DNA from 2 places in the Thaumasiovibrio subtropicus genome. Region 1 is predicted to be linked to the other one. Evidence: riboswitches for the same ligand, from Rfam matches in the RefSeq annotation. Region 1 holds a riboswitch; the other holds the start of a gene.

Region 1 (3,885 bases):
GACATCATGACGCGCGATAATGCTATCCATGACGGCTACTGGCGATGGCAATATGAAAGGCGGTAACTCAAAAACCGTGATAGCTAGCTGCCACAGACCAAGAATGATCAGTAGGCTAATGATACCTCGGGAGAGGGTTGTCAGTGCTTTAGACTTCAGCATATTGGCCTTCTAGTTTGGCGATGATTTGCTGGTGTAACGCCGCAATATCAGCAGTCAATTCCCTTGGTGTCGGTGTATCTGGAGTGACGAGGGGGACAAGCTGAGCAGGTCGGCCTTGTAATAGATACAAGTCATTGCCAAGGCGTAACGCTTCCAGCGGGTCGTGGGTGATTAAAAGCACATCTTTCCCTTTGAGTAATTTGGCACTCAGTGCCTGAAGCTTATGTCGCGTGACGGCATCTAGGGCAGAGAATGGCTCATCCATCAACACCACTGGCTTGTCTTGCATGAGTGTTCTTGCCAAAGCAACGCGTTGTCGCATTCCACCGGAAAGTTGGTTTGGTGTTTTTGCTTCTTCACCCTCAAGGCCAACCTCTTTCAATAATGCCTTGGCTCTTTGACACTGGCTTTGGGTTGGCTTTTTGCCTTTAATCACCGAGGATAGGCAGACGTTATCGAGCACATTGAGCCAAGGGAACAGCAAGTCTTGTTGTCCCATATAGGCCACGTGTTGATGGCTAAGTGGTTGTGTTTGCTGACCATCACCGAGACGGATATCGCCCGACGTAAAGTGCGCGTCGTCCGTTAACCCCGCCAGTAAACGAAGTAAGGTCGTTTTACCACAACCGCTTCGTCCTAGGACGCAGGTCCAGTCACGAAAAGCAAAGCTGAGGTTGTCAAAAAGTGGCTGAGCTTCATTATCAAATCTCAAGCTCAGCGAATTAGCCGTAATGGTCATTTTTTGAGAGCAAAGAAGTGATTAACGGGCCCGTGGCCTTTGCCAATTTCGAGGTCATCGGCGTGTTTAATCGCGTCGGTTATGTAGGCTTTGCCGAGTTCCACTGCGGTATGTAAAGTGTGCTGCTGCGCTAAGTAGCTCGCAATCGCTGACGAGAGAGTACATCCCGTACCATGGGTGTTGTGTGTGTGGTGGCGAGCCACGGTATACGGGGTGACTTTCCCGTCTTTTATTAGATAGTCAGTGGCTTGGCTATCGTCATGGTGATGCCCGCCTTTGAGTAATACCGCGTGGGTATTGAGTGCTTGCAATGCGGCTATCAGTGATTTTGTCTCCGCATCGTTATGGGGGATTGGTAGGCCTGTGAGTGCTGCCGCCTCGGGCAAATTAGGCGTGATAACCGTGGCAAGGGGCAACAGTTCGTTTTTTAGGCTTTCAATGGCGTCTGTTTTTAACAGCAAATCACCGCTCGTCGCGACCATGACAGGGTCTAGCACGATATGCTGTGGCCTATACTGACGCAGTTTCTCCGCGACAACGCCAATGATATTGCTATCCGCCAGCATGCCAATTTTGACGGCTTTGACATTGAGGTCTGTGAAAATCGCATCAAGTTGTTGAGCAACAAAGTCAGTATCAATGGGTAAGATACCTTGAACGCCCTGGGTGTTTTGTGCGGTTAATGCGGTAATCGCTGAGCAAGCGTAGCCACCTGTGGCAGAAATCGCTTTGATATCCGCCTGAATACCAGCGCCGCCACCACTATCGGAGCCTGCGATGGTCAAAGTGATTGGAGTAGACATAGGCTTTGCTTCCCTTTCTTAGCGACGTAGATCGAATAACAGGAAGCAAGATAGTCGTGATCTGCCTGTTAGTTCCCTACGCCAGTATTAACTGAATCAGGTTCAACGGGTCCTGTTATTTAACAGTCTCAGCTCTCACTTGAGCTCCCCGACTAACTTTTGCGCTTTGATGTCAGCACAAAGTGTGAATGTTAGCCTCACAGATAGGTTTGTAAGGCTAACTTTGCGAATAATAAGCTAAATACATCAAAAAACTGTGCTCTGTGTCAAACTGTCTTTGACCTTTCGTTTCATGAAGGGAGATCAGATGCAGGAAACAGCACACCAGTTACTTGGTTGCAAATAATGCATGAAATGTTGTCAAGATAACATATGCAACCCAGATGGAATGTGGTGATAGCGTATAAATTACTCAACGGGGTAGGGACGTTATTCGTCACTATGCTGAGTGAGGTGGATTGAGTATCAATGCTGTTACCGTGCGAATTTGAGCCAAATACTTCATATTGTCATGGCATTTTTGTGTACCTCGCCGGAAAATTTGAGAGTCGTCAAGTTCATGCTGTTGATCTTAGTGCCGAATTTACTAATTTGTCTGTCAATCTGGCGATGATTGAATCGGCTAATGTGGTAACATTGGGCAATTGAGGTCAACAATCCATGCAAATGACAATGTTGTTTGTTACCGTTTATTTTAATTAAGCAGAACATTATGAAGAAGAAGTATCATTTGTTGCCACTAGTATTTGCAGTGTCCAGCGCATTGCACGCGCAAACAGATATCGACTCTGCTGATATATTTTCTGACTTGGCTCAAGATAACAATATAAATATGTGCGAGCAGGAGTATGCTCAATCAAAAGGTGGATATTTAATCCAGCTTTTCTCCGGCACCAATAAAAAGCGCTTACCAAGTAATGAACAGTTAAATGAGTTGCCGTTGGATATCCGATCTCAACTCAATTTATGCAAGAAAGTACAGTCGGGAGTGCAATACAAGGTATTAGTCGCCGGACCGGTGGAAGGCTATTCCAACGCGAAAGCACTGCAAGCTGACCTACCAGCCAGCTGGAAAGCACGACAACCTTGGATTTTGCCAGTGAGCTGGTTTACTGAGGCGCCAAAAGTGACGTCGTCACCAGAGCCAAAGGTTGCCACTACACCTACTATCAATCCGTCTCCTCAGGCTGTTCTACCTTCAGAAGTTGTTGTAACGAGTGATATTGAAGAGGCAGAAACAGCGTCGGCTCCGCCGGCAGTTACCGCACTGACTCTTGAAGAGAAAGAGGGGGAGCTTGAAGCTTCCTTTAGTGAACTAGAGTTTGGCGCTTTGGCATCAGAGAAAGAGAGTGATATCGGTCAAGAAATCGCTCATGCGGTAGAAAATACCCGTGACCTTGAAGAGGCGGTCGATCCCGTAGCGATAACGTTATCTAAAGAACAAGAAGCACGTATCGCGGGCTTCGTTGCGCCAGTATTCAGTGAAGCGATTGTGGCTGTTTATGCGCAGCAGCAAGCAGATAATCAGATGTTAGATGTTATCGATGAGAAGTCTGCTTCTGAGCAAGCGTTAGCGTCGGAAGCAGCGCCCGAAACACCCGTCGAATCGATCTCTATTGTTGAGACAGAGTCTGCAACTGATGACACTGTAGAGGGTAACGTTCGCATTGATGATGGTGATGAAATTGCGTCGGATCTTGAGATTGCAGATGAAAGTGTTCCTAACCTTGATGATCCTGAAACTGTGGTCGAGGAAGAGGTTGCAGACGTTGAGATCCTCGCTGAGGAACCAGTTGAAACTGCAGTCGTTGAGCACGATGTAGTTGAAGATGCAGTTGAAGATGCGGCTGAAAGTGATGCCACATCGGTAGCACGATCTGATGTTCAGGAAAAAGCCACTGCTGAGGTGGATGAGCCCGAGTCAAAACCCATCAGCCAAGTGATCGATTCAGGTAAAAAGAAGCGCGTGATTATTTTAAGTCCTGATGCATGATTGTGTATACATCAATAAAAAAAGCTCAACTAAGTTGAGCTCAGACTGCTGACAAAGGTCTAGCTTTCGAGCTAGACCTTTGATCTAATAGGGGTATCGAAATATGGACACTCCGTTATGCTTCAAGAGCCTACTCCGCAACAATACGAACTGGAAATGGTGACGATGGAACAGTTAGTTCCTAAAAA
Region 2 (3,885 bases), on a different replicon from region 1:
TTAGATAAAATCTTCCTTGAGGCGGGTTTTGAATGGCGTCTACCTGGCTGCTCTATGTGTCTAGCCATGAACAATGACCGCCTAGGCCCCGGTGAGCGCTGTGCATCAACCAGTAACCGTAACTTTGAAGGTCGCCAGGGCCGAGATGGTCGTACTCACTTAGTGAGTCCTGCAATGGCAGCGGCAGCGGCTGTTGCTGGTCACTTTATCGATATTCGTGAAATCTAAGGAGAGACAAGTATGTCAGGTTTTCAACAACACACAGGTCTAGCCGTACCATTGGATGCTGCGAATGTGGATACCGATGCCATCATTCCAAAACAGTTTCTACAAAAAGTAACTCGAGTAGGATTTGGTAAACACCTTTTCCATGACTGGCGCTTCCTTGATGATGCCGGAGAGCAAGCCAACCCTGAGTTTGTCATGAATGCCCCACGTTATGCTGGTGCCAGTATCTTGCTAGCTCGTGAAAACTTCGGCTGTGGTTCGTCACGAGAACATGCGCCATGGGCACTCGCTGACTACGGTATTCGCGTGATGATTGCACCAAGCTTCGCGGATATCTTCTATGGCAACTCTATCAACAACCAGATGGTACCCGTTCGCCTCAAAGATGCGGAAGTTGATGCACTGTTTCAGTACGTCGAAACCAATGAAGGCGCAGAGATCACCGTTGATTTAGAAGCGATGGAAGTACGAGCCAATGGCGAAGTCTACACCTTTGAGATCGATGAGTTTCGTCGCCACTGCTTACTGAATGGGTTAGACAACATTGGTCTGACACTGCAGCATGAAGAGAAAATAGCCGCCTATGAGGAGAAGATCCCCGCGTTTTTGCGATAATCGTCGTCTTACATCACGTAAAGCACAGGGAGCCGACTGGCTCCCTTTGCTATTTTTCAGCCTTTACGAAGATAGGCTCAAGGCTTACGCTGGTTAAGATCCCAGTCATACTCATAGTCAATGCGATGATCGCCAAGCAAGCTATCTCGACGATAGTGATTCACATGCGCTTTAACGCTCGGCTTAAAATCCACGCCATACCAGTCGTAGATCGAGCTTAACACCGCGCGATCACCGTTGATCAACACACCTTTATCACTATTGATAAAACGCCTTGCTGCTTCCTCTAGCAGTGTCTCTGTGTTTTGGGCCGTATAAGCATGTGGCAACAGATCAGGACAACCTAAGCTCGCGCAATTAACCGCATAGTGAATGCGAGGCTCTTGCCATATAGGGCGAAGGATTCTGTGTTCAATGTCGTTGAGCGTTAATGCTTCCCCCGCAATCACCACAAGCTCATCATCCCAAGGGCCAAACTGAAAGAAGCCTCCCAGTTTCGTTATCGAAGCGAGGGGATAGTTATCAATGATCAACTGTACCGTCAGAGCGTTATAGAGATTGACCCAATAAGCAAACTGCTCTTCACGGCTAAAACCTCGCGGGTCAATTGCAGTCAGCGTGGAGAGATACTGCTGAATGTCAGTTTGGCCACTGGCTTTGTATTTCCCATAATCAAAGTAGCTTTGCGATTGTTCAACGGAGACATACCGACTCAACACCTGCTGCCATCGATCATGTGAAATAGTGGCGTTTCCAGATTGGGAAGCGTCCCACATCGGCCACAAATCCGACTTGGGCGCTGCCCAAAGCGGCAACGTCACACACCACAGTAACCACCACCACTTTCTCATTGCTCACTCCTCACGCTATCATTTGTTCACGCTATACTGAGACCCGGTGATACCAAAAAGCTTTCACCACACCGACACAGATACAAATGGCGTCAATGAATTCAATACATTCACCGCACTATCGTTACAAACAGATGAAGAGTCGTTACAATAGCTTGTTCTCATGGGGAGCCAAGATACATGCGCAACAAGCATTGCAGGCTGAGAGAGTAATTGCTATTACGATACCCAATGAACCTGATCCAGTTTAAGCTGGCGTAGGGATTGAGACTCGCTGCTCATAACCTGTGCCGCCCGACACCTTGTTTGGAGCACCGATGAAAAAGACCGCTTTGGCCATACTGATGTGCGCAGCAACACTCCCAGCAGTAGCCGCGAATGACACATTAAACATTTATACCTACAGCTCGTTTGCCAGTGACTGGGGACCAGGCCCCGCAATCAAAACCGCCTTTGAAGCACAATGCGATTGCAATGTTAACTATGTCGCACTTGATGACGGTGTTTCTATTCTCAACCGCTTACGCCTTGAAGGCGAAAAATCCAATGCTGACATCATCCTTGGTCTGGATGACAACCTCATTGTCGAAGCAACACAAACCGGTCTCATTGCTAAACACGATGTCGATACAACCGCGCTAACACTGCCAGGCGGTTGGCAAGATAGCCACTTTGTTCCTTTTGATTATGGCTACTTCGCGTTCGTTTATAACAAAACCCAACTTGAGAATCCCCCAACAAGCCTAAAAGACCTCATTGAGCGCGACGACATTAAGATCCTGTATCAGGATCCTCGCACTTCGACACCCGGTCAAGGTCTCATGCTGTGGGTCAAACATGTTTATGGTGTGAACGCCTTTGAAGCATGGGGAAAGATTGCGAAGAAAACCGTGACCGTCACTAAAGGATGGTCTGAAGCCTACAGCATGTTCCTTGATGGTGAAGCCGATATGGTGCTCTCCTATACGACATCACCGGCCTATCACCTTATCGCAGAAGAAGACAGCAACTATGCTGCTGCACACTTCGACGAGGGCCATTATATGCAAGTAGAGGTTGCCGCCAAGCTCAAGCATGCACCGAACGCCAAACTCGCCGACGACTTTCTTCAATTTATGCTTTCAGAGGGATTCCAACAACATATCGCTACAGGCAACTGGATGTATCCCGTGATTGATGTTGATCTGCCTGCGGGCTTTGAAACACTCACTGTACCCAAGACACCGCTGAACTTTAGTGCAGAAGAGGTGAATGAGAAACGCCGCGGTTGGATTCGTGAATGGCAAACTGCCCTCATTCAATAACCGTCATGATGCTATCTCAACAATATAGCGGACAAGTACGCCATGCTTAACTCGCGATATTGGTCAACGACCCTGCCCGGCCTCCTCAGTGCCGGGCTTATTGTTTGCTTTATTTTTGGCGCACTCCTCTCTTTATGGTTAATTGCACCCACCTTTGATATCCAACAGATTTGGCAAGATCCCTACCTTCGCCACATCACCGCATTCAGCTTTATTCAAGCAACCTACTCCACCTTGCTAAGCCTAGCCATTGCTATCCCTCTGGCTGAGTCACTCTCTCATCGACGCTTTCCGGGACGTCGCTGGTTACTTCGTCTTTTCTCACTAACGCAAGTGTTGCCTGTGTTGATCGTCGTCGTTGGTTTGCTGGCGATTTACGGCAACAGTGGCTTACTCAATCGCTGGTTAGGTACCTCGTTTTCGATCTATGGCTTATCGGGCATACTGCTTGCGCATGTGTTTTTTAATGCGCCGCTTTCTGCCAAGCTACTATTAATCAGCATCGAATCTATTCCCGTTCAACAACACCAGCTCGCTGCGCACCTTGGCCTCAATCGATGGCAGCGTTTCCAGCGCTTGGCTTGGCCTCGAATCCGACAGCAAATTCCACACGTTTGCGGCTTAGTTTTTATGCTCTGCTTTACCAGTTTTGCGACTGTCATGGCATTGGGTGGAGGGCCAAAAGCGACGACAATTGAGTTGGCCATATATCAAGCGATTCGTTTTGATTTCGATTTAGGCTTGGGGGCGATGCTTGCCGTGTGGCAAATGGGGATCTGTACATTACTGGTACTTGTCATAAACCGTTTTGCGAAGCCAGTAGAAAGCGCTCCTGCCCAAGGCTTTTCACGCTATCCGCATCAGGATTCATTGCCACAACGGGGCTG

The links. A riboswitch is a leader RNA that binds a small molecule or an ion and turns the genes downstream of it on or off. The one in region 1 is predicted to bind thiamine pyrophosphate.
Region 2: it holds a riboswitch for thiamine pyrophosphate, as region 1 does, so the genes downstream of both, thiB (thiamine ABC transporter substrate binding subunit) here and thiD (bifunctional hydroxymethylpyrimidine kinase/phosphomethylpyrimidine kinase) in region 1, are expected to answer to the same signal.

What each region holds. Positions count from the first base shown of each region.
Region 1 covers NZ_AP023055.1:785,939-789,823, forward strand. The annotation lists partial or broken gene TSUB_RS19890 (ABC transporter permease) at 1-120, opposite strand, end outside; gene TSUB_RS19895 (ABC transporter ATP-binding protein) at 149-901, opposite strand; gene thiD (bifunctional hydroxymethylpyrimidine kinase/phosphomethylpyrimidine kinase) at 898-1,704, opposite strand; TPP riboswitch at 1,761-1,865, opposite strand; gene TSUB_RS19905 (hypothetical protein) at 2,417-3,697, shown strand; gene TSUB_RS19910 (IS1182 family transposase) at 3,815-3,885, shown strand, end outside.
Region 2 covers NZ_AP023054.1:340,376-344,260, reverse strand. The annotation lists gene leuC (3-isopropylmalate dehydratase large subunit) at 1-228, shown strand, start outside; gene leuD (3-isopropylmalate dehydratase small subunit) at 241-843, shown strand; gene TSUB_RS01700 (DUF547 domain-containing protein) at 921-1,694, opposite strand; TPP riboswitch at 1,849-1,976, shown strand; gene thiB (thiamine ABC transporter substrate binding subunit) at 2,012-2,998, shown strand; gene thiP (thiamine/thiamine pyrophosphate ABC transporter permease) at 3,041-3,885, shown strand, end outside.